2 linked regions of the Luteibacter rhizovicinus DSM 16549 genome follow. The protein of the gene in region 2 binds, or shares a complex with, the protein of the main gene of each other region. Links are inferred from orthologs where the notes say so. Each region holds a gene or a part of one and is shown on either strand. Other genes may lie near its edges. The genes, in order: rne and eno.

What was found.
Region 1: the proteins of eno (region 2) and rne are in contact, whole or in part, in a solved structure (PDB 2FYM), measured with the Escherichia coli proteins. The link is inferred for Luteibacter rhizovicinus DSM 16549 from one-to-one orthologs.

Annotation. Positions count from the first base shown.
Region 1 is NZ_CP017480.1:3,174,106-3,190,261, forward strand. The notes cover bases 4,398-8,454. They hold rne (ribonuclease E), read right to left. Parts: upstream 8,111-8,454; coding sequence 4,598-8,110; downstream 4,398-4,597. Other genes in these bases: BJI69_RS14610 (response regulator), read left to right, coding at 4,398-4,515. Outside these bases: BJI69_RS14580 (hypothetical protein), read left to right, coding at 1-126; BJI69_RS14585 (low affinity iron permease family protein), read right to left, coding at 151-561; BJI69_RS14590 (hypothetical protein), read right to left, coding at 688-1,026; BJI69_RS14595 (cation:proton antiporter), read right to left, coding at 1,114-2,475; BJI69_RS14600 (hypothetical protein), read right to left, coding at 2,523-2,753; BJI69_RS22545 (hypothetical protein), read left to right, coding at 2,913-3,083; BJI69_RS14605 (hypothetical protein), read right to left, coding at 3,331-3,624; more of BJI69_RS14610, read left to right, coding at 3,862-4,397; BJI69_RS14620 (RluA family pseudouridine synthase), read left to right, coding at 8,460-9,407; BJI69_RS14625 (CPBP family glutamic-type intramembrane protease), read right to left, coding at 9,431-10,858; BJI69_RS14630 (4a-hydroxytetrahydrobiopterin dehydratase), read right to left, coding at 10,860-11,201; BJI69_RS14635 (NfuA family Fe-S biogenesis protein), read left to right, coding at 11,338-11,931; BJI69_RS14640 (c-type cytochrome), read right to left, coding at 12,027-12,380; BJI69_RS14645 (c-type cytochrome), read right to left, coding at 12,398-12,718; BJI69_RS14650 (TraB/GumN family protein), read right to left, coding at 12,815-14,050; BJI69_RS14655 (carbon-nitrogen hydrolase), read right to left, coding at 14,076-14,966; BJI69_RS14660 (agmatine deiminase family protein), read right to left, coding at 14,985-16,022. UniProt on the Escherichia coli protein: Endoribonuclease that plays a central role in RNA processing and decay. Required for the maturation of 5S and 16S rRNAs and the majority of tRNAs. Also involved in the degradation of most mRNAs.
Region 2 is NZ_CP017480.1:15,970-30,882, forward strand. Bases 12,100-14,913 are described here. They hold eno (phosphopyruvate hydratase), read right to left. Parts: upstream 14,249-14,913; coding sequence 12,950-14,248; downstream 12,100-12,949. Other genes in these bases: ispD (2-C-methyl-D-erythritol 4-phosphate cytidylyltransferase), read right to left, coding at 12,100-12,597; ftsB (cell division protein FtsB), read right to left, coding at 12,597-12,941; BJI69_RS00195 (hypothetical protein), read right to left, coding at 14,259-14,642; kdsA (3-deoxy-8-phosphooctulonate synthase), read right to left, coding at 14,710-14,913. Outside these bases: ATP-dependent zinc metalloprotease FtsH, read right to left, coding at 629-2,560; 23S rRNA (uridine(2552)-2'-O)-methyltransferase RlmE, read right to left, coding at 2,578-3,207; ribosome assembly RNA-binding protein YhbY, read left to right, coding at 3,291-3,587; BJI69_RS00130 (Mth938-like domain-containing protein), read left to right, coding at 3,594-3,971; panE (2-dehydropantoate 2-reductase), read left to right, coding at 3,979-4,914; BJI69_RS00140 (peptidoglycan DD-metalloendopeptidase family protein), read right to left, coding at 5,109-5,969; BJI69_RS00145 (YqaA family protein), read right to left, coding at 6,164-6,772; BJI69_RS00150 (protein-L-isoaspartate(D-aspartate) O-methyltransferase), read right to left, coding at 6,802-7,437; 5'/3'-nucleotidase SurE, read right to left, coding at 7,487-8,269; BJI69_RS00160 (Smr/MutS family protein), read left to right, coding at 8,385-8,927; tRNA pseudouridine(13) synthase TruD, read right to left, coding at 8,981-9,997; mgtE (magnesium transporter), read right to left, coding at 10,011-11,438; ispF (2-C-methyl-D-erythritol 2,4-cyclodiphosphate synthase), read right to left, coding at 11,435-11,908; more of ispD, read right to left, coding at 11,908-12,099. UniProt on the Escherichia coli protein: Catalyzes the reversible conversion of 2-phosphoglycerate (2-PG) into phosphoenolpyruvate (PEP). It is essential for the degradation of carbohydrates via glycolysis.

The sequences.
Region 1 (16,156 bases), 3.2 Mb from region 2 along the record:
CTCACGATGGCAGACACGGCGGGTCATCCTCGCATCGTGATGAAAGTAGCCTCGGATGGTTCGCCGTCGTTACAAATGCTCGACGCGAAGGGCAAGGTGGTCGGACAGATGCTGCCGGCGAACTGACGGACGCGTGGGTGTATTCGACGGTCAAGCCGCCGGCACGCCATCCTCGCCCTTGACCGAATGACCGCTGCGCGCGAGCTCGGCACGGCGCACGTATTCGTCGCGGATCTTGTCCAGCGAAGCCTGGTCGAGGCTTTCGAGATCCATCAGTTCGTCTTTCGCACCCTTCATCGCGCTGATGATTTCGTCGAGCTTCAAATGCACGGCGCACGAATCCCGATTCTGCGAACTCTGAATCAGGAAGACCATGAGGAAGGTCACGATGGTGGTGCCGGTGTTGATCACCAGCTGCCAGGTTTCGCTGTAGTGGAAGAAGGGTCCGCACGCCGCCCACACGGCGACGAGTACCGCCGCGCCGATCGATGCCGAAGGTGTGCCGGAGGCGCTTGCTGCCCAACTGGCGAGGCGATCGAAAGGTGACTTTGAGTTAGCCATCGTGGCGCTTCCGGTGAGTTGAGGATCAACCGGGAGATCCTCGCTCAATCACCGTGATGTTGCCGTTGCGCGCCGGCGTCCGATACTCGAAACATCTTGCGATTACTGGCTCGTCGCGACGGATCGTCAGTCGTCGAGCGTTTCGTTGCGATGATCTTCGTCCATCCAGCCACGGCGCTTCTGCATGGCCCATTCGATGTCCCGTGCGACGGGTGCGCTGATGTCGGCGCCGCGTAATAGCTCGGTCAGGACCAGGCGCTTTCCCAGGCCGAGAAACGATGCCTGGTTCTCATACGAACACACACCGAGCCAGTCCAGTTCGATGAGCGCCCCGCGAAGGTTCGTCCGGCGATTCAGCTGCACGCCGTCGTCGGGTGAGGTGGTACGCAGTTCGCGACGGGGTGTGTGGATCGCCCGGTGCCGATGCGGCGCCAGGCGGGTGGACGCAGTAGTGAAATTGCCCATGGGCGGAGTCTCCGGAGAGGACGCTTGGCCGCGCGGCGGCCACACGCACGAGTACGCGTGAATCCGCCGTCGCTCGCTACCGTAGTTCTACCTAGTGACGGCTTTTTGTCGCCGGCGCTCGAGAGCTCTTCCTCGCCAATCCATCAATGGGGTGGTGGTCATGCCATGGATGAAGATGCTCAGTGCCACGACGGTCAGGGCGATCGTCGCAAGGTCGTCACCGTCGCGGCCCGCCAGGCCGTGGGTCAAGGCATAGGCGAGATAGTTCAGGCTGCCCAGCCCGCGGATACCGAACCAGCCAAGGAGCAGGCGGCGCTGCCAGGGTAATCCGTCGCGAATGGTCGACAGCCATACGGATGCCGGCCGGATGCCCAGGAAGAGAACGAGAGCGACGAGGGCGCCAGCCCAGCTGAAAGCCGGGAGCACGGCGACACCGACGACGAACACCAGCAGGGCGCCGATCAGGCGTTCGATCGTGTCGCCGAACGAGAGGGCATCCGAGACCACCCAGCCGACGGTCTGCACCGGGTGATCGTTGCCGGCCGTGCTGCGTTCATTGGGTCGGACGAGCAATTCCGCAGGCTCGGACACGCCTTCCGGGGCGACGTCGTCGCTGTCTGCCGAGTGCCTCCTGGCCACGTGTATTTCGACCCGGCGCAGGCCGACGCCGGCCGCGAAAGCCGCGAGGAACCCGGATGCGTGCAGCAGTTCGGCGCCCGCATATGCGAGCGCCATGATGCCCAGGGCGAGGAAATCGCTCGGCGCGACGTCCTGGGTCAGGTGGCGCAGGTGCGTGCCCGCATGACCGATCAGCCAGCCGATGGCGAAGCCGAGCCCGATGCCAGCCAGCCACCCCCAAACCAGTTCGACACCCACCCAGTGGGCCCAAAGAGCGGTCCCTGCCTCCCGCGTCGTCATCAAGGTAAGAGCGAGCAAAAGGAAGGGGAGGGCGGTGCCATCGTTGAGCCCGGCTTCGCCCGAAAGGGCCACCCGGAGGGCATCGTCGTCGCGGGCGTCGTCCACGGAGACGAGGTTGGCGAGCACGGGATCGGTGGGCGACAGGATCGCGGCGAGGGCGAGCGCGAGCGGCCAGGACCAACCTAGTGCCAGGTGGGTGAACACCGTGACCCCGCCGATGGTCAGGAGCATGGCAGGCACGGCGAGTCGCGCTGCCGTCTTCCAGGCGGCATGCCGGAAAGGTACGCGCAGCTTGAGCCCGGTGATGAAAAGCGAGACCACCAGCCCGGTCTCGGTCACCGCGCGAAGCCAGCCCGCGTTGTCGTGATCGAAGGACAAGCGCGCCAGGCCGAGGACGGCGGGACCGACCAGGACGCCCGCCGCGAGATACACCGCAAACGATGTGATTGGCCCGCGACGTATCACGCCGGCGGCCATGGAGGTGACCACCAGCAGCACGCCGATGAAGAGGATCCACGCGAAGTAACCCATGCACCGATGCTCGGTGCACGGCCATGAAACGGGCGCGAAGGCCAGCGTTACGGGTGGGTGGCGGCGGACGTCGCGGGCGTGGCGCCCGGCTTGTTCGCGCACGCGGCACGATTCAGCCCGCGGGTTGCGTCCGTGTCGTCAGAAGTAGCCAGCCGGGCGAGGCAGTCGTCGTAGGTTTCGTGACTGCTCGGTGCATTGAGGGCGAAGTACGCGGCGGCCACGGCGATAGCCAGGGCGATCGCAATCCAGGGCGCATAGTCGGCTAGGGTTCGGCGCATCGGAGGAGGGGCGTCAACGTGATAACGGCGCCCATAGTGGCGGTCGCCGCCCGCCTTGTCGACTTCGACGGCGCGTGAGGACGTCTAGCCCCCGGCTTCACGATCTTCCCATGGCAGCAAGGCGAATCTTGACCTGTCGCAAAACCGGGGAAACGGCTCATGGCCACCGAACACACCAACGCTCTCGGCGCCATGGCAGCCAGCAAGCTGCTTACGATGGCGACGGGTGGGCGCTGGGGTCCGACGATTCTCATCCTCGCGGCGATCATCCTGCTGCGCCGACGTGCAGCGGCACGCGCTGCGGGAAGGGATCTAAAGCGCATTGAATAATGCGCTTACTCCTTTGTCTTATGGTTGTCTTCACCCGTGTCGTCGAGCGGATCGCCTGAGGCGTCCGTCTCCGGTTCACGGGTCGGCGTGCGTGGATCGCTCGGCGGATCGTTCTGGCCGGGATGTTGCGGCGGGCGATTTTTCTCATTAGCCAAGAGGTGTGCTCCGGTCGATAGGGGAGCATCCACCTTGCAGCGATGACGTTGACGATACCGTGCCCGCTGCGTGAGGACGAGGTGGTCGTCGCTCAGTGAATCTTGCGTTTCCGGGCGGAAATCACCGTGTCACCCGGGACAGCGATGCCGGCAAAGACGGCTGACGCCTGGCAACAGGCTTGGTCGGTCAACAAAGGTGTCACGACGGCCATCCATCCTTCTGCGAATGAGCTCTCATCTTGCGGCCGGCATGCCGGTGTATACCGACACATCGCTTCTGCCAGCGCGGCTATCAGTGCGGACGGGTCGGGATGCGTGGCGAATGCGGCGTCGAGCGCCGATTCCAATGCGGCGAGTTTACCGAGGAGGTAAGTGGTGTCTTCCATGAGAAAAGCATGTCCTTACGTGTACGCCTACAAACAGGCGTGGGCGACGATGACACGAACATCAGGTCATGTCACCTCACGCAGCACGGCGTCTACCGCTACAGGCTGGCGTGACCGAGGTTGATGATATGTACACGCTGGTTGTCTCGCCTGCACATCTGGCATTGTATGCGTCCGCAGGCCGCGCGCGATCGATCCGCGCGCAACGAAGCACAGTCGGCCCAGGGAGGGCACTAAATGATTAACGTTGTATTGGTCGACGACCATGAACTGGTCAGGACCGGTTTCCGGATGATCCTGCAGCAGCAAGCGGATTTCCGGGTCAGGGGAGAAGCGGGTACGGCGGAAGAGGGCCTGCGGCTCATCCGTACGCTTGCGCCGGATATCGCGCTTGTGGACGTCCACATGCCGGGCATGAGCGGGGTCGAACTGACCGAGCGTGTAGTGCGCGCCAAGCTGCGCACGAATATCGTCATTCTCACCATCGTCGATGACGCGCGCTTTCCGAAGCGGCTGCTCGATGCGGGTGCGCTTGGGTACCTGACCAAGGGTTGCTCGTCGGACGAGCTTCTCAGTGCCGTACGCCAGGTAGCTTCAGGTCGGCGCTACCTCGCTCCGTCGGTGGCACAGCAGCTCGCCCTCGCCACGCTGGACGGCTCGGAGTCGCCCTTCGATACCCTGTCCACCCGTGAGATGGAAGTCTCGATGATGCTGGTTCGCGGGATGCCGCTTACCTCCATCGGAGAGCGGCTGAACCTGAGCCCCAAGACGGTGTCCACGTACAAGCAGCGCCTGATGGAAAAGCTGCACGTCGATCACGTCGTGGGCCTCGCTCACCTGATGACCGTGCACGGGTTGCTCGACACGCACAACCATCAGGTTGGTAGTTGAGATAGTTCGTAACTCGTGACAAAAAAACGCCGGGCATTGCCCGGCGTTTTTTTGGGGAGACCGAAGCCTCCCTGCCTTTTGCTTAGTGCTCGTCGCGCGGCGTGTCACCGTGCGGCGGTTCCTGACGCGGACGCGTCAGGAGGTCACCCTGTGCGGGCGGAGCCACGACGGGGGCAGGTGCCGGAACGGGTGCAGCAACCGGCGCGGGCGCCGGAGCGGCAACCGGGGCAGGAGCAGCGTCCGGGGCAGGAGCAGCGTCCGGGGCGACAACCGGCAGCGGTGCATCAACCGGAGTAGCGACAGGAGCCGCCACCGCAACTGGAGCCGGGGTCGGGGCCGGAGCCGGTGCGTCGACCGGAGCCGAAACCGAAACCGGTGCCTGCACAGGTGCCGCTACCGGTGTCACAACCGGCTCCGACGCATGACCTGCTTTCGGAGCCGCAGCTTCCGGAGTCATCGGCGTCGGCTCGGGCGCGGCCACGACGATTTCTGCGTCGGTCGGTGTCGGCGTCGGGGTGGCAGGAGCGATGACAGGCTTCGGCGTTTCGACCGGGGCCGGTGTTTCGACAGCGGCTTCGACGACCGGAGTCTCAGCGGTCGTATCCGGCAACATGCCGCGAGCCGGCGTGTCGAGCACGGACGCCTGCTTGGCCGACGTCGCAAGCTCGATCGACGGCTCTTCCACCGCCGGGGCGACGGCGACCGGTGCTGGGGCGACTGGCGCCGCAGCGACCGGTGCGGGCACCGGCGCCTCGACCGACACCGGATTCGACGTCAGCGGTGCATCGGACTCGGTCTGACGGCGCTCGGTGGTACGTGTCTGCGCCGAGTCGGCCGGCGTGGCCGGGTCGACAGGGTGGGCGTGCGACGTGACCGGAGCGGACGTGCCCGGGATCGGCGGCAGCTTGGGCAGCGAGCCGAGGGTCAGTGCCGACGGCACCGACTCGTCGTCCGTGGCGAAAGCGGCGGGCTGGGTAGCTTCGTTGCGCGGGGCGCCCACGGCGAACGCGTTCTCGGCAGCGGCTGCCGTATCGAGCATCGGCGGCACGCTGGCACTGTCACGCGTCGTGCGAGCCGGCGCGGTATCGGCGACGTCGTCGCTGTCGCCGTCCTCGTCATCGAGATCGTCAGCGTTGCCGCCTTCGATCGAACCGGCCTGCGTACCGTCTTCCTGGCGACGACGGCGGCGACCGCCGCGACGGCCACGACGACGGCGCTGGCCACCTTCGGTGTCCTTGGTGTCGGTGGACGGTGCGCTGCCATCGGCGGCAAGCGAGCCCTCGACCTGGGTGAGGGCCTCGTCGGTGATGACCGGCGACACGCCTTCCTCGTCCTTCAGCGGAGCGTTGGGCCGCTCGGCCGGGACGTGCACGGCACCCGGTGCGGCCGTCTGGGCAGCACCGGCGACCAGCGTGGTGGCCTTTTCGATCTTCTCGACTTTCTCGCCCTGCGGCTGACGCTCGCCGCGTGGCTGGCGACGGCCCTGGCCTTCGCCGGCCTGGCCCTGCGGCTCCTGGCCCTGACGACCGCCCTGGCGGCCGCCCTGCTGCTGTTCCTTCGGCTGGCGCGGCTGCTTCTCTTCGCCCTGACGCGGCTCGCCCTGGCGCGGTTCACCTCGGCCCTGCTTGTTGCCGCCCTTGGCCTGCTGCTGGCCCTTCGGCTGCTGCTGCGCGTTGTCCTTACGCTCGCCACGTTCACCGCGCTCGCCGCGCTGACCCTGCTGGCGCTGCTCGTTGTTCTTGTTGCGCCCTTCGTTGCCACGGCGGTCGTCACGGCGCGGATTGCGCTCGTTGCGGCTACCGCTGCCCTGGCGCGATTCGTCGCGACGGGCCGGTGCCGGCTCGGCCGCCGGGGCTGCCGGTGCGGAGGAACCGAACAGGCCACCGAAGAGGCGCGAGAGGAAGCCGCCCTTCGCGGCCGGAGCGGCGGCGACCGGACGTGCCTTGGCGGCGGCGACCGGTGCAGCCGGCGTCTCGTCTTCGTCGTCGCGGATGGGCGCCGGCGTGGACGGAACCACGCCGGTCACCAGCGGCTGCTCGCCGCTGCCCAGGGCCTGGCCCATCTTCGGCAGGGCGACGGCGACCACCGGGGTGGTGCGCTCGTAGCTCGGCTTGCTGTGCTCGCCCATGTCCGCCTCGCGGATACGGGTGATTTCCAGGTGCGGGGTCTCGAGCTTGTCGTCGGCGACGACGACCACGTGCACGTTATGGCGCAGCTCGATCTCGACGACGCTGGCGCGCTTCTCGTTGAGCATGAAGTTGGCGACCGCGGGCGGCGCCTGCACCAGGACCTGCCCGGTGTTTTCCTTCATCGCGTGCTCTTCGATGAGACGCAGGGTGGAGAGGGCGAGCGATTCCACGCTGCGGATGTGGCCGTGGCCTTCGCAACGCGGGCAGACGATCTGGGTGGCTTCGCCGAGGCTCGGACGCAGGCGCTGACGCGACATCTCGAGCAGGCCGAAGCGGGAGATACGACCGATCTGGACACGGGCGCGGTCCGCCTTGAGGGCGTCCTTGAGGCGCTCTTCGACCTCGCGCTGGTGGCGCGGGCTGTCCATGTCGATGAAGTCGATGACGATCAGGCCGCCGGCGTCACGGATGCGCAGCTGGCGGGCGATCTCACTGGCGGCTTCGAGATTGGTGTTGAACGCCGTCTCTTCGATGTCGCTGCCCTTGGTCGCCTTCGACGAGTTGATGTCGATGGCGGTCAGGGCTTCGGTCTGGTCGATGACGATCGAACCGCCGGAGGGGAGGCGGACGTTGCGCTCGAAGATGCTCTCGATCTGGGTTTCGATCTGGTACCGCGAGAACAGCGGCGTCGGATCCTGATAGAGCTTGAGCTTGCGCAGGTTGTTCGGCATGACCTGCTGGACGAAGTCGCGAGCGTCGCTGAACAGCTGCTCCTCGTCGATCAGGATTTCGCCGATGTCGTTGCGCAGGTAGTCGCGCAGGGCGCGGATGAACAGCTTCGATTCCTGGTAGATCAGGAACGGGGCTTTCTGCGAGTTGGCTGCGCCGGAGATCGACTTCCAGAGCTGCAGGAGGTAGTCGAGGTCCCACTGGAGCTCCTCGGCGTCGCGGCCCATGCCGGCGGTACGCACGATCAGGCCCATGTCGTCGGGCACCGAGAGGTGCTCCATCGCTTCCTTCAGGGCCTGGCGGTCTTCACCCTCGATGCGGCGCGAGACGCCACCGGCACGGGGGTTGTTGGGCATCAGCACCATGTAACGACCGGCGAGGCTGATGAAGGTGGTGAGGGCGGCACCCTTGTTGCCGCGCTCTTCCTTCTCGACCTGGACGATGATTTCCTGGCCTTCCTTCAACAGCTCGCGGATGTTGGACTTGCCTTCCGCGTTCGGGTTGAAGTATTCGCGGGCCACTTCCTTCAGCGGAAGGAAGCCGTGGCGCTCGGCGCCGTAGTCGACGAAGCAGGCTTCGAGAGACGGCTCGACGCGGGTGATGCGCCCCTTGTAGATGTTGGCTTTTTTCTGTTCCCGGGACGGGATTTCGATATCGAGATCGTAAAGATTCTGGCCATCGACGATGGCCACGCGCAACTCTTCGCGCTGAGTCGCGTTGATCAACATACGCTTCATTGTAATTCCTCGACCTTGCCGCGCGGCCGCGGGCCGCGGTGGCGCCCTTTGGGGCGGCCTGCCGGGGATCGCGCCGCAGCGGTGAGGCTTCAAGCGGCATGGGATCCGGGACCGATACCTGGACCCGGCGTGATTCGTGATAAGCGCCTTGCAACCGGTCCGCGTCCTTACGGATTAGCCGGACAACCGCAACCCGAACCGTTACGATGTGGGGTGTGCTCACCTTCCGACCCCTCGGACGGAATGGCATGACACTCGCCTTACGTGACGGTACAGGCACCCCGCGAGAGATAAGTCTTCAGCGGAGCCTGGCGCTCGCCGAGTATCCTATCAAATTCGAGTTTTATCAATGCAGACGGTAACTTCCCTCGACGGCGGCCAAGGTGTGCGCATCGTCGAAATCGGTCCCGAGCGGGACGGTCAGCGCGTGGACAACGCCCTGATGACCATGCTCAAGGGAGTGCCGCGCAGCCTGGTCTACCGCATCCTGAGAACGGGCCAGGTTCGTATCAACGGCAAGCGGGCCAAGCCGGAAACGCGCCTCGCCCTGGGCGACATGTTGCGGATCCCGCCGGTCCGTGTGGCCGAGCGTGAGGAGGGCGTGGCCCCCTCCGGCATGGTCAAGTCGGTCGCCGACGCGGTGATCTTCGAAGACAAGCACTTCCTGGTGATCGACAAGCCGGTCGGTATCGCGGCCCACGGCGGCAGCGGTGTCAGCCATGGCGCCATCGAACTGCTGCGCGCCGCCCGGCCCAACGAGCACCTCGAGCTGGTCCATCGCCTCGACCGCGATACCAGTGGCGTGCTCGTCCTGGCGAAGTCGCGGTCGGGCCTCACCGGGCTTCAGGCCCTGATCCGCGAAAACACGGTCACCAAGCAGTATCTCTGCCTGATGACCGGCACCCCGCGGAAGGCCAAGTTCGACGTCAACGCGCCCCTGCTCAAGTCCGTGATGCACGGTGGCGAGCGGCTGGTCCGGGTCGACGACGCCGGTAAACCCTCGCTCACCTACTTCAAGGAACTGGAGCAGTACCCGAACGCCCGCCTCATGCAGGCGACCCTGGGTACCGGCCGGACCCACCAGATCCGCGTGCATGCCCAATACGCCGGCCACCCGCTGGCCGGTGACCCGAAGTACGGCGACGAGGCCGCGAACAAGCGCTTCCGCGCCATGGGACTGAAGCGGATGTTCCTGCATGCGGCCCGGATGAGCTTCGACCTGGACGGCAGGAACTACGATTTTTCCTCGCCGTTGCCCGACGAACTGAAGGCGTTCCTCGACAAACTGGCCGGCTGAGTCGTCTTACCGGTCGAGCCGTCTCAGCCGAGGAACCGGGCGCTCACTTCCAGTGAGCGCAGGATGCCGCCGGCGAGACAGGCCTGCAGGAGCAGGGCGCTGAGCGCATGGGCCAGGGCCACCGGAAAGAGGGCCCGGTGGTGCAGGTACCACCAGGCCCAGCCCAGCTCGGCCACGAAACAGAGCTGCATCAGCAGGCCGTTCGGGGTGTGGAGCAGGGCGAAGGCGAGGGCAGCGAGCAAGACGGCCAGCGGTCGTGGCAGCGCTCGCGCCAGCAAGGCGGCGACGACCGCCAGGATCAGCCACTGCTGGACGAAGGCCCAACCTATATAGAGGAGGGCGCGTCCGGCTGCCGGCCACGCGGGCGCATGACCGGCCACGGCGACGATGGCGATGGCCACCGGCAGGGCGAGCAAGGGCCATCCCACCGTCCGCCATGCGCCGAACCAGCGCCAGCGAGGAAGCTGGCGTCGGATTCCCAGCAGGACCGCGTAAGCCACGCCGAGCACGAACATGGCGATGCCTGAGGCGACCGGTTTACTCGACAGGCCCAGCCCGGCGATGAACCACACCGGCCCCGCGATCACGAGCAGGGCTTCGATCGGCCCCGCCCTGGCCGGCGAGTCAGCGGTCTCCTGGCCGGGCTTCATGGCCTTGCGCATCGCGGGGACGATGATCAGCAGCAAAGCATAGAGAAGCGGTGCCGCCCACGGTTGCCACGCGGGCGCGGGCGGCGATACCCGGGCATCGCCAAAGCTCGCCGTCGGTGCGGTCGCCCGTCGGGCATCGCGCCAGTCGAGCAGGCCTTCGGCGGTCAGCCCGTCTGGCAAGGCCGTGGCGTCCGGTGGCGCCCACGCCGGTGCGGGTACCAGCGACGCGTCGTGAAGCGTGAGCGTCTGGCCGGCGGGAAGCGTGGCCGTGAGCCGGAGCATGGCTGCCCGGGCAGGCAGGATCGCGGCATGGCCGGCCGCGTCGGCCCACTTCATGCGGTCCAGTCGGAGGGCACGCACCAGCGGACCCGGCCCAAACTCGCCCAGGTCCGCATGGACGATCGGCGCTTGCAGGGTCTGGCGTAGGTCGATGCCATAGTGACCCCTGGCCGAGGCCGAGGCATCGAGGCGAAGGGTGGTCAGGGCGCGCAGGTCGGCCTGGCGGTTCAGCGGGAAGCCGACCTGCAGCGGTGAGCCGTCGGTCGCCGTGACCTGCAGGCCATTCGGCAGCGGCTTCAGCCGCCCACCGCCGAAGGCGCGTCCCGCCACGACATCGTCGCTGTCGCGGAGATGCCAGTGCCAGGGCGACGATCCAGCGGCATAGGCAGCGCGATCCTGGGCGCTGTCGCGCTCGATCGTCGCGCGGACGAGGGTCGCCGCGAACCAGGGCAGGGCGAAAAGCGAGCCGAGTGCCAGCAGCACCGCCACGACGGCGGTCCAGCGGGGCGGCAGCGTTCGCACCTCAGCGATCGAGCAGGGCCTCGACGCGCGCGGCGCAGATCATGTCGTTCAGCGACAGGCCGCCCACGTCATGGGTGGACCAGAGCACCTGGCAATGGCCGTAACCGGCTTCGAGATCCGGATGGTGGTCTTCCTGGTTGGCCATGAAGCCGACCGCATTGATGAAGCCCAGCGTGTGGTGGAAATCCTTGAACGGGAAGTCCTTGACGATGGCCTTGCCGTCCGCCGTGACCTTCCAGCCGGGAAGGGCGGCGAGATGACCGTCGATGGCCGCCCGATCGAGCGCATGCTCGGCGCCCTTGCGGGGCGTGCAGTGCTGGCTGGCGAGGGGGGGAAGGGTCATGGGAGGTTTCCGTACGTTGAAAGCGCGAAGCGTCGGCCGTCGCGGTTGAATTGTCAAAAGGCGGCGTCCACTAAACAGTACTAGAATGGTGCTATATCCGGCGCTCCCCACGCCGGACCTCCCCTCGGAGCCTTTCATGATCGACATCTCGGAGCGCGCCCAGGCGCATTTCCAGCGCCTGCTCTCGCAGCAGGGCGACGACGACCTCGGCATTCGCGTGCGCGTGGTCCATGCGGGCACGCCGTCCGCCCAGTGCGAGCTGGAGTTCTGCTCGACCTCGGAGCTCACCGGCGACGAGTGGACCATCGAGTGCACGGGCTTCAACCTGTACGTGGACGGCGAGAGCGCACGCTGGCTGGACCCCGCCAGCATCGACTACGAGACCACGGAAACCGGTAGCCAGCTCAATATCCGTGCGCCGCGGATCAAGGGTGAGGCACCGGGCGAGGGCGCAGGCCTGATCGAGCGCGTCCAGTTCGTGCTGGAGTCCGAGATCGCACCGCAGATCGCCTCGCACGGCGGGCGCATCTCGCTGGTGGAAGTCGCTGCCGGCAATATCGTGGTGCTCCGCTTCGGCGGCGGCTGCCACGGTTGCGGCATGGTCGACGTCACGTTGAAGAACGGCGTGGAGAAGACCCTGCGCGAGCGCATTCCGGAGATCACCGAGGTGCGCGACGTCACCGACCACGAGACGGGCGAGAAGCCGTATTTCGCCAAGGCCGCTGGCTGAAGCAACAAAAAAGCCCGCGTAAGCGGGCTTTTTTGTGTGGGAGCCGATTCATCGGCGATGGGTGCTTGCCGGCTCCCACCACGTCCTGGTTGTGCTCAGTCGCTGCCCTGGATGTGATGCTCGAGCCCATCCAACTTGGTCGGCATGGTGGCGAAATACGCCGAGACATCGTCGATGTCCTGGTCGGACAGCGTGGCGGCGAAGCCCTTCATGATCGGGTTGCCGCGGCGGCCGTCCTTGTATTCGTGCAGGGCCATCGCGAGGTAGTCGGCGTACTGGCCGGCCAGTCGCGGGTACTGCGGGTCGACGGCGTTACCGTCCTGGCCGTGGCAGGCCACGCAGGTGGCGATCTTGGTCTTGCCGCGCACGGGATCACCGGCGGCGAAGGTCTGGGTGGCGGTCAGCGCGAGCAGCGCGCCCACGGCGAGCAGGGAAAAACCACGGATCATCATTCGTCCTCGGCGGCTTACTTGGCGAGACTGGAGAGGTAGGCGGCAACGTCCGCGATTTCCTCATCGGACAGGCTCTGCGCCTGGATACCCATCGTCGGGTGGGTGCGCTCGCCGCTCTTGTAAGCCTTGAGGGCGTTGACGATGTACTGCTCGTTCTGGCCGGCGATATGCGGCACGTGGTACTCGGGGTAAGCGTTGGCATAGCCCGGCACGCCGTGGCAGCCGTTGCAGGTATAGACCAGCGTCCGTCCCTTGGCCTTGTCCCCTTCGGCGTGCGCAGCGGATGCGGCGCACAGTGCTACAGCGATCAGACCAACCAGTTGCAGACGCTTCATTAAGAGTTCCCTGGGTGCCGGGCGGGGCCGGGGTTGAAAAGCCGTCGAAGTATAGAGGCGTGTCGCGACGACCGACAACTCAGGGTAGCAGGGGACTCAGAGCAGGCTGCGAATAATGTGGAAGCCCGCAATGTATTCGCCGGCGATCGTGCCCATGCAGACCAGGAAGAAGTTGAGCAGGGTCCGCGCCACGCGGTTCTTCCACCAGCCCGTCCAGTGGGTGATGTCGTCGCGAAGGTGCTCGAAGTCGACCACGCGCGGCTTGCGGATCCACGCCTCGGCCATGGCGCTGAAGGCGCCGGAGGGGATGCCGGGACGGAATGGCTTCAGCGGTCCGGCGACGAAGGCGGCAACGATCGACAGCGGATGACCGCCGGCGATCAGGGCGCCCAGCGCCGACAGGCCACCGGTCAGCAGGATCCAGCTCTTCACCGCGTCCGCGCCAAGGCTGGGACTGCGATAGAAGGCGAAACCGATGGCGACGAAGATCGCCAGGACCAGGCCGACGGCGAGGATCTTCGGCCAGGCCGACGCGGGCGGCGTGACGGCGAGGTCGTCCGCCAGGCCCTGCGCGTCACCATGCTGGTGGGCCAGTTGCTCGCTCATGCCCTTGAGGTGGCCGGCGCCGATGACGACGAGAACCTTGCGCGTCGGCGCTTCCGGGTCCATGCGCATGCCGTTCTCGCGCAGGCGCGCGGCCATGAACGTGTCGCGCTCGGCGATCAGCGCGTGATACAGCGGCGCCGAGTTGGTCGCGAATTCGCTGAAGGCGCTCTCGAGCAGGTCGGATTCCTTCAGCTTCTCGATATCGGCTTCGGCGATTTCCTCGCGTTCGAACACGCTGCCGAGCATGCCGGCCAGCAGGCCGAAGCGCTGGACGAAGCCGACGCTGCGCCAGGCGCGCTTGAGCGTTGTGCCGACTTCGCGGTCGACCAGCCACACGGGAAGGTTGCGCGCGTCGGCGCCGTCCATCGCGGCTTTCATCTCGGCACCGGGTTCGATGCCGTACTGCGCTGCGAGACGTTTCTGGAAGGAGCCGAGCACCAGGCTCGCGGCGACCATGCCGGCCTTACCCTGGCGGATCACCTGGAACAGGTCGAGCTGCTTGAAGGCCTCGGGATCGCGGATGCCATGCGCTCGACTGGCGCATAGCTCGACCGCGACCGCATCGAAGTGCTCGGTCTCGAGCAGGGCTTCCACCGCGTGCACGCTCGCTCGGGAGACGTGAGCCGTGCCGAGGATGACGTAGTCCACGCCGTCGCGCCTCATGCGCTCGATGGGCTGGCCTTCCAGGGCGGCGGGGAGCGTTTCGTCGTGCTCGGCAGGGATCATGCGCTCGGAGTCCTTAAGAGGGGGATCAGTCGCGGAAACGCTTGGTCAGGTCGCCGTAGGCGTCGATGCGGCGGTCGCGCAGGAACGGCCAGATGCGACGGACATGCTCGCTACGCTCCATGTCGACATCGCAGATAAGCAGTTCGCGGCCATCCGTGCCGGCCTGGGCGATGAACTCGCCCTGCGGGCCCGCCACGAAGCTCGAACCCCAGAACTGGATACCGCTGCCCACGTTGGAAGGGTCCGCCTCGTAGCCCGTGCGGTTGCACGAGAGCAGGGGCAGGCCGTTGGCGACCGCGTGGCCGCGCTGCACGGTGATCCAGGCTTCGCGCTGGCGTGCCTTCTCGGCATCGTCGTCGTTCGGATCCCAGCCGATCGCGGTGGGGTAGAACAGGATATCGGCGCCGGCCAGCGCCATCAGGCGCGCGGCTTCCGGATACCACTGGTCCCAGCAGACGAGCACGCCGAGTTTGCCGACCGAGGTCTGGATCGGATCGAAACCGAGGTCGCCCGGCGTGAAGTAGAACTTCTCGTAAAACGCCGGATCGTCGGGGATGTGCATCTTGCGGTACTTGCCGGCGATCTCGCGCGAGCGATCGAAGACCACGGCGGTGTTGTGATACAGGCCTGTGGCGCGCTTCTCGAAGATCGAGGCGATGACGACGAGCTTGAGCTCCTCGGCGAGCTTGCCGATGCGCTCGGTACCCGGGCCGGGAATGGTCTCGGCGAGGTCGAACACGTCCACGCTCTCGCGCTGGCAGAAGTATGGGCCGTTGTGCAGTTCCTGCAGCAACACCAGTTCCACGCCGGCCTTGGCCGCTTCGCGCAGGCCGGCTTCGATGGCATCCAGGTTGCCGTCGCGGCTGCCGCGGTCGGTTTCCTGGAGCAGGGCGACCTTGAGGGTCTTGCGGGTCATCGTTTTTCTTCCTCAGGGTTACTGGGCGATCGCGGCGGGCAACTGCATCGTGATGCAATGCAGGCTGCCGTTCTGCCAGATCAACGGGCGGCACGGCACCTGGACGACTTCGCGGCCCGGGTGGGCCAGGCCGATGATCCGCGCCGCTTCCGCGTCCTTCTCATCGCCATACGCCGGCACGAGTACCGCGCCGTTGACGATCAGGTAGTTCGCGTAGGACGCCGCCAGGCGACGACCTTCGTCGAGGATCGGCTCGGCCCAGGGCAGCGGATGCAGCGGGTAGGGCTTGCCTTCCGGCGAACGCAGTGCCGCCAGCTCCGAACCCATCTGGCCCAGTTCGGCGAAGTGCGGATCGCTTTCGTCGTCGCAAGCCTGGTACACGATGCCGCCGTCCTCGGAGAAGCGCGCCAGCGTGTCGATATGGGCGTCGGTGTCGTCGCCTTCAAGGTAACCGTGGTCCAGCCAGAGCACGCGGTCGGCATGCAGGGTGGTCGCCAGGGTCTCGGTCATGGTCTCGCGGGAGAGCTCCGGGTGGCGCTGGTTGAGGCACTTCCAGGTGGTCAGGATGGTGCCGCGCCCGTCGCTCTCGATACCGCCGCCTTCCAGCGCCCAGTCGATGCGCTTGTGCGGCAGGCCGGAGAGCACGCCGCGCTCGAGCAGGCCGGAAATCAACGCATCGTCCTGCTCGGCGCCGAACTTGCCGCCCCAGCCGGTGAAACGGTAATCGTTCAGCAGCACGCCGTCGGGACCGGTGAGCGTGATCGGGCCGGAGTCGCGCAGCCAGGTGTCGTCGTAGGGCAGCTCGATGAAATGCACCCGTGAGAGGTCCGCGCCGGCCTCGGTGATGGCCAGGCGGGCGCGCTCACGCAGCGCGGCGTCGGCCACGATGATGTGCAGCGGTTCGAAGCGGGTGACCGCGGCAGCCAGCGCCACATAGGTCGTCTCGACCGCGTCCAGGCGGTCGGCCCAGTCGGTGTCCGCATGCGGCCAGGCGATCAGCACGCCGGCCTGCGGCTCCCACTCGGCGGGAAGTCGATACGAAGTGCGGTCGGTCATGGCGGCAGGGGAGGCAGCGGAGGGAAGCCGCCTATTGTAAGGCTTCCGGGTGACAACTGCCCCCAGTCCTCGACACCCTGCTTGGTAGGAGCCGATTCATCGGCGATCCCGCGGCAGCGGGCGAAGTACCGGCG
Region 2 (14,913 bases):
CAACCGTCGGCTTAGAAGGCCGATGCTCTATCCGGTTGAGCTACAGGCGCAGGCACTGTACGTAGAACGCCAACTGGTCGGGGCAGAGGGATTCGAACCCCCGACATCCAGCTCCCAAAGCTGGCGCTCTACCAGACTGAGCTATACCCCGAATCTTAAAGTATCCACCGATAACGACTTGGTGAAGCCTTCAAATGTTACGGGTCAAGCCCAAGCCCGTCAATCCGTATGAACACACCACACTTTCAACCGCTTTTAAAGATGGTGCGCCCGGAGAGATTCGAACTCCCGACCACCAAGTTCGTAGCCTGGTACTCTATCCAACTGAGCTACGGGCGCACACTTTAAACCTTTGACTCGTTGCCTGCCGCTGTGAAGCGTTGGCGCCGTGTCGAGAAGCGGAATTATTCAGATATCGAGCGTGGGCGTCAACACTTTTCTGAAAGTTTTTTTCTCGAATTGGTAACAAGTGGGGTAATCAGGCGTCTGGACTTGCGAAGGGAGGTTTTCGCGAGGACCCCTTTCGCCGATGAATCGGCTCCCACATGACTCACTCGCCGATGAATCGGCTCCCACACTTCTACCCTGCCTAACGAAGAAGGGCGGCCTTGTGGCCGCCCTTCTCTTCTCACAGCTGCGTAGCGGGCTTGCCGACCTTATCCGGTGCCGAGCCAGCGTCCCCACGCGGGGGCGGCGGAGGCGGCGAACCAGGCTTGGTCCAGTCGATCGGCGGAGCAGGCTCGCGACCATTCATGATGTCGTCGATCTGGCGTGCGTCGATCGTTTCGTACTGCAGCAACGTCTCGGCCATGATGTGCAGCTTGTCGATGTTCGTGGTCAACAGCTCCTTGCTGCGCGCGTAAGCGCGATCAAGGATGGTGCGCACCACTTCGTCGATCTTGCGTGCGGTCTCGTTGGAGACGCTCTTGTGCTGCGTGACGGAGCGACCGATGAAGACCTCGTCCTCTTCCTCGCCATAGGTGACCGGACCGAGTTCATCGGACAGGCCCCACTTGGTCGCCATGTTGCGCGCCATCTTGGTCGCACGCTCGATATCGTTCGACGCCCCGGTGGTGACCTTGTCGTGGCCGAAGATGAGTTCCTCGGCGACGCGGCCGCCATACAGCGAGCAGAGCTGCGATTCGATCGCCACCTTGTTCATGCTGTAACGATCGCCTTCCGGCAGATACATGGTGACGCCCAGCGCGCGACCGCGCGGGATGATCGTGACCTTGTAGACCGGATCGTGCTCGGGCACCAGGCGACCGATGATCGCGTGGCCCGCCTCGTGATACGCGGTGAGCTTTTTCTCTTCGTCGTTCATGGCCATGGAGCGACGCTCCGAGCCCATGAGGATCTTGTCGCGTGCACGATCCAGATGGCTCATGCGCACTTCGCGAGCGTTCTCACGCGCCGCGAACAGCGCCGCCTCGTTGACGAGGTTGGCGAGATCCGCACCCGAGAAGCCCGGGGTACCACGCGCGATGACCATCGGGTCGACGTCGGCCGCGGTCGGCACCTTGCGCATGTGCACCTTGAGGATCTGGTCGCGGCCCTTGACGTCCGGCAGGCCGACGACGACCTGGCGATCGAAGCGACCCGGACGCAGCAGGGCCGGATCGAGCACGTCGGGGCGGTTCGTGGCGGCGATGACGATGATGCCCTCGGTGCCTTCGAAGCCGTCCATTTCGACCAGCAGCTGGTTGAGCGTCTGCTCGCGCTCGTCGTGACCGCCGCCCATGCCGGCGCCACGATGGCGGCCGACGGCGTCGATCTCGTCGATGAAGATGATGCAGGGAGCGTGCTTCTTGGCCTGCTCGAACATGTCGCGCACGCGGCTGGCGCCGACGCCGACGAACATTTCGACGAAGTCCGAACCGGAGATCGAGAAGAACGGCACCTTGGCTTCGCCGGCGATCGCCTTGGCGAGCAGGGTCTTACCGGTACCCGGCGGACCCACCATCAGCACGCCGCGGGGAATCTTGCCGCCGAGCTTCTGGAACTTGCCCGGATCGCGAAGGAACTCGACGAGCTCGCCGACTTCTTCCTTCGCCTCGTCACAACCGGCGACATCGGTGAAGTTGACCTTGACCTGGTCTTCGCCCTGCAGCTTGGCGCGCGAGCGACCGAAGCTCATGGCGCCACGGCCACCGGAACCGGCCTGCATCTGGCGCATGAACCAGATCAGCACGGCGACGAAGATGATGATCGGCAGCCAGTTGAACAGCAGTCCGAGCAGGGAGAAGCCATTGTCGGCGGGCTCCTGGCGCAGCTCGACGCCCTTGTCGCGCATCTGCTTGACCAGGTCGCTGCTGGACATGCCAACCACCGGTACGACCGTGCGATAGGCACCGCCATCCTTCAGCTTGCCGGTGATCGTCGGCGGCGCCGTGGAGGTGATCGTGCCGCTGGCCACGTTACCGTTATCGACGTTCTGGGCGAACGTCGTATACGACATGTCCTGCGACGAGCCGCTGTGGGGATTGAAAGTCTGGAACACGGTAAGGAGGACCACCGCGATGACCAGCCAGAGCAACAGATTTTTTGCCATCTCATTCATGCGGTGTTCTCGCCAGGTTACCGGGACGCCGACTTGAGGCCGGTCGCCAGTGCATACACCTCCGCCGAACGTGCGCGGGAGGCTTTCGGTTTACGCATCGTCACGCGACTGAAGTCAGCACGCAAGTTCTTAAGGTAGTCGTCGAACCCTACGCCCTGGAACAGTTTTACCAGGAACGACCCGCCTGGCTTGAGCCAGTCGAGACTGAACTGGCGAGCCAGGTCACAAAGGTCCATCGCACGGATCTGATCGGCCAGTGCCACACCAGACATATTGGGGGCCATGTCCGAGAGGACAAGATCGACCTTCTGGCCGCCGAGCATGGCTTCCAGCTCACGGAGAACGGTTTCTTCGCGGAAATCGCCCTGCATGAATTCCACACCGGCCAGGCTGGCCATGGGCAGGATGTCCATGGCGATCACCTTGCCGGTGTCGCCCAGACGGCGCCGGGCCAGCTGGGACCAGCCGCCTGGCGCGGCGCCCAGGTCGACGATCGTCATGCCCGGCTTGATAAGGCGATCGCGCTCGATCAGCTCCTCGAGCTTGTAGATGGCGCGCGAGCGCGCCCCTTCCGCCTGAGCCCTTTTGACGTAGGGATCATCGAAGTGCTCTTTCAGCCACTGGGAGCTGGTCTTACTGCGTGCCATGGCTTTAGACCGGAGCTTATTAAGGAGCGGGCCTTGCATGATACCCTTTGACGCCTGTCAGCCGCACATCGAACCTGAACGCAATGTCGCTTTCCCCTACACAGTCCCGCTATCTCCGCAGCATGGCCCACGATCTCAAGCCGGTCGTCCTGCTGGGCAACAAGGGTGCCACCGAGGCCGTGGCCAAGGAACTCGCCCAGGCCCTGGATATCCATGAGCTGGTCAAGGTCAAGCTCTCCGGAGGCGACAAGGACGAGCGCCAGGCCCAGATCGACTTCCTGACCAGCCAGACCGGCTCCGAAAAGGTCCAGGAAATCGGCCATATCGTCGTCCTGTTCCGCCGGAACGAGCAGGATCCGAAGCTCGCCCTACCCCGGTAACCCGCCATGGACCTCTCGTTCGAGCACCCTGGCGAGTACCTCTTCGTGCGCCGGGTGGGCGCGAACACGGTCACCATCGTCGATCGCGACTTTCACAAGAGCCTCCTGCTGACCCCTGAAAAGGTCGTCGAGGACTGGCCGGTGACGGACGCCAAACAGCTCACGCTGTCCGACGTCGCCCTGATCGCAGAGCTCAAGCCCGAGTTGGTGATCATCGGGACCGGGGAGCGCCAGGTCTTTCCCCCCGCCGAGGTCATGGCTGGCTTCCTGCGCCAGGGCATCGGCGTCGAGGCGATGACCAACGGCTCGGCCGCGCGCACCTACAGTCTCCTGGCCGGCGAGGGCCGCAGGGTCCTGGCGGCCTTCATCCTGCCCCAGGGATAACCTTTCCATGCGCATCCTCGTTCTCGGTGCCGGCGGCACCGGCGGTTACTTCGGCGGCCGCCTGAGTCAGGAAGGCGCGGATGTGACCTTCCTGGTGCGACCGGATCGGGCAGCGGCGCTGGATGCGAAGGGCCTGGTCATCAAGAGCCCGTTCGGCGACGCTACCCTGACGGTGAAACACGTCACCGCCGACACGGTCGCCGCGGCGGGCACGTTCGATCTCGTCCTGCTCTCCTGCAAGGCCTACGACCTGCACTCGGCCATCGAGGCGATCGACCCGGCCATCGGGGAGACGACGGCGATCCTGCCGATCCTCAACGGGCTGGCCCACTACCCCGTGCTCGACAAACGCTTTGGCGCTGACCGGATCATCGGCGGCATGTGCGTGATCAGCGCTGCGAAGGGCCCTGCAGGAGAGATCCTGCACTTCGGCAGCGGGGCATCGGTGACCTTCGGCGAACGGGACGGCACCGGACACGACGGCCGCTGCATCGCCATCGCCGAAGCCTTCACCAAGGCGAACGTCGACCACACGCACTCGACCGATATCGAGCGCGACCTGTGGGCTAAATTCTCTTTTCTGGCCACCCTCGCCGGGGCGACCTGCCTGTTCCGCGCCAGCGTCGGCGACATCGTCGCCACGAACGATGGCCGCCAGCTCACCGAGCAGATGTACGAGGAGTGCCTGGCGGTGGCGCGCGCGGCCGGTCATGCCGTACCGGACAACGCCCGCGCCTTTGCCTGGAAAACACTGACGCAGGAAGGCTCACCACTGACGGCGTCCATGCTGCGCGACCTGGAATCGGGACAGCGCATCGAAGCCGACCACATCGTGGGTGACATGCTGCGCCGGGCGCGGGACGCTGGCGTCAAAGCGCCGATGCTGGAGGTGGCGTTCGCGCACCTGCAGGCGTTTGAGGTGCGGAACAAGCGCCAGGCCTAGGCGGTGGGGGCCCCTGCTCCTGTAGGAGCCGATTCATCGGCGAGCTCTTGCTTCGATGGGGAGGCCTCGTGAGGGGCTGAGGCCAGCAACCTGGGAGGAAGCGCTGCTGTGCAGCGCGTGTATTTACTATTCGCCGATGAATCGGCTCCTACATTTACCTATGCATTCGCCGCTGAAGCGGCTCATGCATGTACCTATTTTGCTGGCAGATATTGCAGCGGGTCGACGGGGTTGCCGTCGCGGCGGATCTGGAACTGGAGTTCGTCGCGGGTCGCGCCGCTCGAGCCCATTTCGGCCACGGCCTGCCCTGCCTTCACTTTCTCGCCTTCCTTGACCAGTCGCTTGCGATTGTGACCGTAGGCGGAGAGGAAGCTGTCGCTGTGCTTGATGATGACCAGCTCGCCGTAGCCGACCAGGCCGTTGCCGCTGTACACCACCACGCCATCGGCGGCCGAGCGCACCGGGTCACCGGCCTTGCCACCGATTTCGATGCCGGGAATGGCGTCGGCGGAAGAGAACTTCTTCAGCATCGTGCCGTCGGCCGGCCAACGCCAGGCGATGCCGCCGGCGCTACGCGATGCGCCACTGGTCACGATAGGCGTCGCTGCCGGCGGATTCTCCACGGGGGCGGGCGCCGCGGCGGGGGCGTTAGGCGCACTCGGGGGCACTGGCACGGCAACAGGAACGACCGACTCCGCCGGCTTGCCGGCGACGACGACCGGTGTGTTTGTCGTGGTCGCGGGGGCCGGGACAGCGGGCGGCGCGACATCGGCATCCGTCACGCTCTGGAAAGCGGGTTGCGCAGGCTGGGCCGGCGGCGGTGTGCCATGCGGCGCATTACCGGCGGGCGGCGTACCCGCGGGCGGGGGCGTAGCGGCCACGACGACCGGCGCGGCGTGCGCGGGCGCCGACTTGCTGTCATGACCCGGCGGGGCGAGCCGCAGGTCCTGGCCCGGCCAGATGGTGTACGGCGAGGCAATGCCGTTCCAGCTGGCGAGATCGCGGAAATCCACCTTGTTGCGGAAGGCGATGCTGTAGAGGGTATCGCCCTTCATGACCCGGTAACTGCCACCAGGCGGCGCCGGAGGCGGCGTCGCGTCGTGGCTCGGCGTGTAGCTACCCGGGCTCCGCGTGACGATGACAGAGCTGCGCGTGACATCGCAGCCCGCCACGACCACGGCAGCCGACAGCACGCCTACCAGCGCGAGCGGACGGATCATGAGCATCGCGGATTTCCTTTCACGGGCACTCATCGCAGCAGGAACCACCACACGGCCAGAAGGACGACTGCAACGATAGCAGCCCAACCTATCCACTCTATGTGTTTACGCAGGATCCGTTCAGCGCGCTCGCCGAACAGGCGTACGAGCAAGGCCAGCAGCCAGACCCGCTTGCCACGCCCGATCAGCATGCAAAGCAGGAACGGCAGCAGGGGCACCCCGATGATGCCGGAAGCCCAGGTCACGAACTTCATCGGCACCACGGGCTGCAGCGCAGCCATGGCCAGGGCGATGTAGAGGGCCAGCGCATGCGCGGCCATGTCCTCGCGCAGACTTGCCACGCCCTTCTCGATCGGCGCGAGCAGGTGCATCGACTCGAGAAGCGGCTTCAGGGCCTCGTAGGCGTAGTGGCCGAGCATGTAGCCGACCAGCGAACCCGCCAGCGAAAACAGCAGGCTCCAGTTCGCGTAGCGGAAGGCCTTGCGCGGCTCGGCCAGCATCATCGGCGCGAGCATCACTTCCGGCATGATCGGGAAGATGAAGGCTTCGACGAAGGACAGGCCCGCGAGATAGCGGACCGCGTGACGATGACGCGCCCAGACGATGGCGCGTTCGTAAAGCGAAGCAAACATCCGCATTCAGCGGTTTTCCCTGTCGTGGAGGCGCATCAACCGATGCCGCCGAGTAAGGGCACGAAACTCACCGCACCCAGTTCTTCCCGTAAGACCTCGCCGTTCTCGCCCTTGCGCAGACGCAGGAGCACCTGCTGGCTCGGGCTACCGACCGGCGCCACGAGCACGCCGCCCGGCTTGAGCTGGTCAAGCAGTTTCAGCGGAACGCGGTCGCCGGCGGCGGTGAGGATGATGGCGTCGAAAGGCGCATCCGACTCCCAACCCAGCTTGCCGTCGTCGTGCCGCGAACGGAGGTTCTCGATGCCCAGCTGACGGAACCGGCGACGCGCCTGGCGCAGCAGCTCTTCGATCCGTTCGACCGTGTAGACCGTGGTCACGATGCCGGCGAGCACCGCGGCCTGGTAACCCGACCCCGTGCCGATTTCGAGCACACGCTCGGGCACGCCATGCTCGATCAGCGCCTCGGTCATGCGGGCGACGATCCAGGGCTGGGAAATGGTCTGTCCGTGGCCGATGGGGAGCGCCGTATTCTCATAGGCGCGCGAATGCAGCGCCTGATCGATGAAGTGATGTCGCGGCAGCTGCCGGATGACTTCGAGCACGCGCTCGTCGCGAATGCCTTCCTCGACCAGTTTGGCGACCAGGCGGTCGCGCGCACGTTGCGAGGTCATTCCTTCGCCGCGCAGGGCCGAAGCAGGCAGGGCATGCAGGTTCACCACCTCAGGCTGCCTCCTCGTTACCCATCGCCGACGAAAGCGGAAGCATCCAGCTACTGACTTTCTCCAGGGCCTGGAAACGGGTGAGATCGGTGTGGATCGGCGTGACCGAGACAAAGCCGCGGCTGACGGCATTGAAATCGGTGCCCGGGCCGGCATCGTCGATTTCGCCCGGCGGACCGATCCACCACATGGTGCGACCGCGCGGATCTTCCGTCCGGATGGCCGGCGCGGCGCGATGACGCTTGCCGAGCCGGGTGACCTCGAAGCCGCGAATCTCTTCCCAGGGAAGGTCAGGCACGTTGACGTTGAGGATGGTGTCCGCCGGCAGCGGATCCACGATCAACCGACGCATGATCATGAGCACCGCGCTGGCGGCCGCATCGAAGTGACGGCCGGAGCCCTCTTTCGTCACCAGGGAAACGGCGATCGCGGGAAGGCCGAGGAAGCGCCCTTCCATGGCGGCCGAGACGGTGCCCGAATAGATGACGTCGTCACCGAGGTTGGCGACATTGTTGATGCCCGACACAACGATGTCGGTCTCATGCTCGAGCATGCCCGCCAGGGCGAGATGGACGCAGTCCGTCGGCGTGCCCGACACGCGATAGAACCCGTTCTCCATGCGATGGGCACGGATGGGGGCGTCGAGGGTAAGCGAGTTGCTCGCGCCGGAGCGATCGCGGTCGGGGGCGACCACGGTCACCGTGCCGAACTCGGCCAGACGCCCGGCGAGAATCCGGATGCCCGGAGCCTCTACGCCGTCGTCGTTGCTAACCAGAACTTGCATGCTGATCCAGATCGAAAATCGGGTGTGGCGGCCCTATATCGACAAGGCCGCCCGACCGGTCCAAGTCTACCGGAGCGGGCAGCGGGATTCACGAAACGCAGCTAGGATGAGGGCAATGAAGCGCCGCACGCCTCCCCTTCACGACGATGACAGCCGCCTCTTCCGCGAGGCGATTGGCGACGTGCGGCCGATGGCGCCGGTCGAGTCGCTACCCGAGCGCCCTCGCCCCGAGCCGTATCCGCACATGCGCGATGCCGACGAGGCGGCCGTGCCGGCCGAGTCACTCCTGTTCGACTACGACCCGGCCGATCTCGAAGTAGGTGAGGAGCTGTCCTACCTGCGTGACGGCTACCCGCCCAAGCTGCTGAAACAGCTCAAGCGCGGTCAGTTCAGCATCCAGGCGGACGTCGACCTCCACCAGATGAACGCCGCCGCGGCGCAGATGACGATTGCCGAGTTCCTCGCCGAGTGCCGCCACGATGGGATTCGCTGCGTGCGGATCATCCACGGCAAGGGCTTGCGCTCCAAGGCGGCCGGGCCGGTGTTGAAGGGTCTGACCGACCGGCTGCTGCGTCGACGGGACGATGTCGTTGCCTTCGCCTCGGCCCGCCCGATGCAAGGCGGCACCGGGGCCGTCGTCGTCCTGCTGAAAGGCTAATAGCTACCTGTAGGAGCCGATTCATCGGCGAGCATTCTGTGGGACCTAGAGCATTACAGGGTGGCGGCGACTTCGCGTAGCACGGTCGTCGCATACGCCCCGGCCGGGAGGCCGAACGAGACTTCGAGCGCGCCATCATCCAGCCAGCGCCAGGCCAGATCGCGCGGCAGCATGCGCAGCGCCCGGCGCTCCTGGTCCATGCGCGCGCCCGCCAGACCTTTCGCAAGATCTTCGTCACGGGCGGCAACGGCACGCTCCAGCTCGCCGACCGCATCGGTGGACGGCGGCTCGCCATCGCCCCACAACGGACCCGACGGATGAATATCGAAGCGAGCGAGACGCTCGGCCAACACGTCGCTGAACGCCTCGGGTCCGAACCACGAGCGCGAGCCTTCCAACGACCAGATCTCGCCATCCATCGGCGTATCCCACTGCCCTGCCCCGACACGCTCAGCGAGCACGCCGTTGAAGATGTGCGAACGTGCCGCCGAAAGCAGGATGGAGCGCTTGTCGCGGTCGACGCGGCGACCGCCGAACATCTGCTTCGCCTGCGCCACGTTGCCGCCACCGAGACCGAATCGCTGCTCGCCGAAATAATTCGGCACGCCACGCTTCGCGATCGCGGCGAGGCGTTCGTCAGCGGCGGCACGATCGCCTTCGATCTCCCGCAGCACCAGCACGAAGCGGTTTCCACGCAGTGCCCCGCGCTTGATCTTGCGCGAATGGCGGGCGGCGGAAATCACCTTGATCTCGTCGGATACGAGCGCCGACCAGTCCGGATCGGCCTTGCCTGGAAGGTGCACGGTGAACACCTGGCGGGTCACCGCGTGGCGGTCCTTCATGCCGGCGTAGCCGACATTCATCGGCTGGATACCGGCGAACTTGGCGAGTTCACGTGCTGCCCAATCGGTGTTCGTGCCGCGCTTTTCCACCAGGAGAAACGCATGCTCGCCGGCGCCATCGGCTTCATAGCCGAGGATTTCCTCGACGAAGAAATCCTCGGGCGCGGAGCGCAGGCGGCCGCGCAGCGGCGGGGCGCCGAAGGCGAAAGGGAGTTCGTTGTCTGTCATGGTTCGCGGCCTTCTAGAGCAGGAAAATCGTCGCCAGCCCCAGGAAAATGAAGAAACCGCCGCTATCGGTGACGGCGGTGATGAGCACGCTGGAGCCCAGCGCGGGATCGCGACCGAGCTTGACCATCAGCATGGGAATGCCGACGCCCATGAAGGCGGCGAGCAGGAGATTCAGTGTCATGGCGGCCGTCATGACCAGGCCAAGCGCAGGATTGCCGTAGAGCAGCCACGCGGCGATGCCGATGGCACCGCCCCAGACCACGCCGTTGAACAGGGAAACACCCAGTTCCTTGCGCCACAGCCTGCGTACCTGCGAGGTACCCACCTGCTCCAGCGCCATGGCGCGAACGATCATGGTGATGGTCTGGTTACCCGAATTGCCACCGATGCCGGCGACGATGGGCATCAAGGCGGCAAGCGCCACCAGTTTCTCGATGGAATGCTCGAACAGGCCGATCACGCGCGATGCCACGAAGGCGGTGACGAGGTTGATCGCCAGCCACGCCCAGCGATTGCGCACGGACTTCCAGACGGAGGCGAAGATATCTTCCTCTTCGCGCAGGCCACCGCGCGACAGCGCCTCGGTTTCGCTCTCTTCGCGAATGAAGTCCAGCATCGCATCGACGGCGATGCGGCCGATCAGGCGCATCCCGGCGTCGACGACCGGCGCGGTCACCAGGTCGTAGCGTTCGAAAGCCTGCGCCACGTCATAGGCATCGTCTTCCGGGCGGAACGTGTTCACGTCCGGCGCCATGATCTCGCGGACCATCTTGTCCGGCGAGTTCACCAGCAACCAATGCAGGGGCAACACCCCGGTCAGCACGCTGTCGGCGTTGACCACGAAGAGCTTGTCGGTCTGCGCAGGCAGCTCGTCGAAGCGGCGAAGATAACGAAGCACCACTTCGAGGCTGATGTCCTCGCGGATGGTGACCATGTCGAAGTCCATCAGCGCGCCGACCTGGTCGTCCTCGTAGGACATGGCGGCCTGCACGCGCTCACGATCCTGCGCATCGAGGCTGGCCATGAGTTCGGGCAGCACTTCGGTCGGCAGGTCGTCGACGAGGTCGGCGAGCTCGTCCGCGTCCAGCGGTTCGACGGCAGCGAGAATCTCGCGATCGTCCATGTCCGCGATGAGCGATTCGCGTACCGAGTCGGAGACTTCGAGCAGGATGTCGCCGTCGCGATCGCTGCGGATCCGCTGCCAGACTGCAAGCCGGTCTTCGAGCGGCAAGGATTCGAACACATCGGCGAGATCGGCCGGATGGAGTCCGTCAAGCAGGGCCTGCAACTCCGCGTCGGCTGCATCGAGGGGCGAGTCATCGCGATCCGGCGCCGCGCCGGCAAAGGCAAGCAAGCCTTCCCGACGGCGCAGGAGATCGGTAATCGCCTCCAGCCGGTCGTGCAGACGCGGCGTGGCGGCGCGTGACTCGCTCTCGCTCATGACCGCTCGACCAGCACCGTCGCCAGGGCGGCAATGCCCTCGCGGCGACCGGTGAACCCGAGGGTTTCCGTGGTAGTCGCCTTGATGCTGATGCGATCGATGTCGACACCGAGATCGGCGGCGATCACCTCGCGCATCGCCTGCGCATGCGGACCGACCTTCGGCGCTTCGCAGATCACGGTGATGTCGGCATTGCCGAGGGCATAGCCGCGCTCGGCGAGCATACCCGCCACGGCACGCACGAAGCTGCGACTGTCCGCGCCGCGCCACTTATCGTCGGATGGCGGAAAATGCTTGCCGATATCACCCAGCGCCAGCGCGCCGAGCAACGCATCGCACAGCGCATGCAGCACGACGTCGCCGTCCGAATGCGCAAGCACGCCCTGCCCGTGCGCCACGCGCACACCGCCGAGCATCACATGATCGCCTTCACCGAAGGCGTGGACATCGAATCCCTGTCCGATACGCATTAACGTGTTCTCCCGAGCAGGAACTCCGCCAGCGCGAAATCCGCCGGCGTGGTCACCTTGATGTTGTCTTCCGAACCTTCCACCAGCAGCGGCATGACGCCCGTGCGCTCCATCGCCATGGCCTCGTCGCTGACGACGATACCGTCCGCGGCGGCAAGGGCGAGTGCACGCGCCAGCGCGCCCCGGCGGAACATCTGCGGCGTAAAGGCGCGCCACCGACCTTCGCGCGGTTCGGTGGCGGTGCTGTGACAGTCCGCATCCGCCCGCTTGAGGGTGTCCCGCAGGGGCGCGCCGAGCAGACCGCCTTCACCCACACCCGCCAGGTCGATCAGGCGGGTGATGTCGTCGGCGCGCACGCAGGGCCGCGCGGCATCGTGGACCAGGACGAAATGATCCGGCGCCACGGCGGCCGGCAAGGCGAGTACGCCCGCCAGCACGGAGTCGCTGCGCTCACCGCCGCCGATGGTCGCGATGAGGGGTTTGCCGCCGATCGACTCGACGGCAGAAAAATGGGGATCGTCCGCCGCGATGACGACGACCAGCCCGGCGATGCGCGGATGCGCCGCCAGGCGTTCAAGCGTGTGATCGAGCAAAGGACGTCCGGCCAGCGACTGATACTGCTTCGGCCGATCGCCACCCGCCCGGACGCCTCGACCGGCAGCCGGAACCACACACCACAGGGCATCCATCACTGGGTGCCGGGACCGACGGGCGGCGGAGGCGGCGGCGCACTGGTCGCCGCCCCTGGCTCGACGATCTGGTAGAAGGTCTCGTTCGGCTTGATCAGGCCCAGCTCCTGGCGCGCACGCGCTTCGGTAGCCTGCTCGCCGTGCTTGAGATCTTCCACGTCCGCGGCAAGCGCCTGGTTACGTTTGAGCAACGCGGCGTTTTCCTCGGTCTGTTTCTGCACCGACGCGCGCAGTGAATCGACCTCGGCCATGCCCCCACCGCCGACCCACAGCTTCAGCTGCAGCGCGATGAGGACGATGACGAGGATCAGGCCGATCCAGCGCAGGAGTGCCGCGTTGCTCAAGGCACGACTCAGCCGGGCAGCTTGGACAGGCTCGGGAACGCATCCCGGCCGGCATAGCGCGCCTTCGCGCCGAGGGCTTCCTCGATACGCAGCAGCTGGTTGTACTTGGCCACGCGATCGGTGCGGCACAGCGAACCGGTCTTGATCTGGGTCGCCGTGGTCGCCACGGCGATGTCCGAAATCGTGGTGTCTTCGGTCTCGCCGGAACGGTGCGACACGATCGCCGCGTACTTCGCGCGGTGTGCCATGGCGATCGCTTCGAGCGTCTCGGACAGCGTGCCGATCTGGTTGACCTTGATCAGGATGGCGTTGGCGATCTTCTTGTCGATGCCTTCCTGGAAGATCTTCGGATTGGTGACGAAGAGATCGTCGCCGACCAGCTGGATGCCTTCGCCGATGGCCTTGGTCAGGTGCGCCCAGCCAGCCCAGTCGCCTTCGGCCATGCCGTCTTCGATGGTGACGATCGGGTACTGCTTCGACCAGGACGCCAGCGTGTCGACCCACTGCTCGGGCGTGAAGATCTTGCCTTCGCCTTCGAGGTCGTACTTGCCATCCTTGAAGAATTCCGAGCTGGCCACGTCGAGGCCGAGCAGGATGTCGCTACCGACCTTGTACCCGGTCTTGTTCACGGCTTCGAGAATCGTGTCGAGTGCTTCGACGTTGGACTTGAGGTTCGGCGCGAAGCCGCCTTCGTCGCCCACCGAGGTATTGAGGCCACGCCCCTTCAGCACCGACTTCAGCGCATGGAAGATCTCGGCGCCGTAGCGCAGCGCTTCGGCGAAGCTCGGCGCGCCGACCGGCAGCACCATGAACTCCTGCACGTCGACGTTGTTATCGGCATGGGCGCCGCCGTTGATGATGTTCATCATCGGCACCGGCAGCGTGCCGCCGCCGTCGACCATCAAGTACTGCCACAGGGCCTGCTTCTTCGACGCGGCGACAGCGTGAGCCGCCGCCATGGAAACGCCGAGCAGCGCATTGGCGCCCAGGTTGCCCTTGTTGTCGGTGCCATCCAGGGCGATGAGCTTCGCATCGAGGCCCTTCTGGTCGGCGGCGTCGAAACCGGCGAGCGCCTTGGCGATCGTGGTGTTGACGTTGCCGACGGCCTTGGTCACGCCCTTGCCGTCGTAGCGCTTCTTGTCGCCGTCGCGCAGCTCGACGGCTTCGCGCGTGCCGGTGGAGGCGCCGCTCGGCACGGCCGCACGGCCGAAGGAACCGTCGGCCAGGGTGATCTCGGCTTCGAGGGTCGGGTTGCCGCGGGAATCGAGGATTTCGCGGGCGTGGATCTTGGTGATATCGGTGGTCATGCGCTTCCCGTTACGAGTTGGAATGACGAAAGAAAGTACCGAGGAACGCGAGCCCCACGGTACCGATCAGGATGAAAGCGTTGAGTCCCAGCCCGATCGCGCCGAACGTGCGGCGGCGGTCCTGCCTGCGCAGGGCAACGATGCCCAGTACGAGGCCGACGAGGGCAAGGAGGAGAAAGACGCAGAGAACGAGGCCGACAAGTCCGAACACTTCCATGTGCTGTTCGGGATCGCCCGAGGCGACCATCAGCGCGGCAAAGCCGATACCGGCAAGGACGACGAGCCCGGAAACCAGGGCGATGACGAACGAGGCGATGCCGTGACCCGACTGCGGCAGGCGCGCCGCACGCTGGCGCGGTTCGCCCGCGACATGGATCCCGTTGTCCTCGACCATCCAGCCCGTCTCCCCGGGACCTTTGCGGTCCCGCTATACCGTCAATCATACCGTTCCGGAGGAACGATCAAGCGTGGTTCTTGAATCCGCGACGCTTCACGGCGCCATCGAGCTCCATGAGGGTCTCGAGCAGCTCTTCCATCTGGTCGAGCGGCCAGGCGTTCGGGCCGTCGCTCAGGGCCTTGGACGGGTCCGGATGGGTCTCGGCGAACAGGCCGGAGACGCCCACCGCGACCGCCGCGCGCGCCAGCACCGGCACGAACTCGCGCTG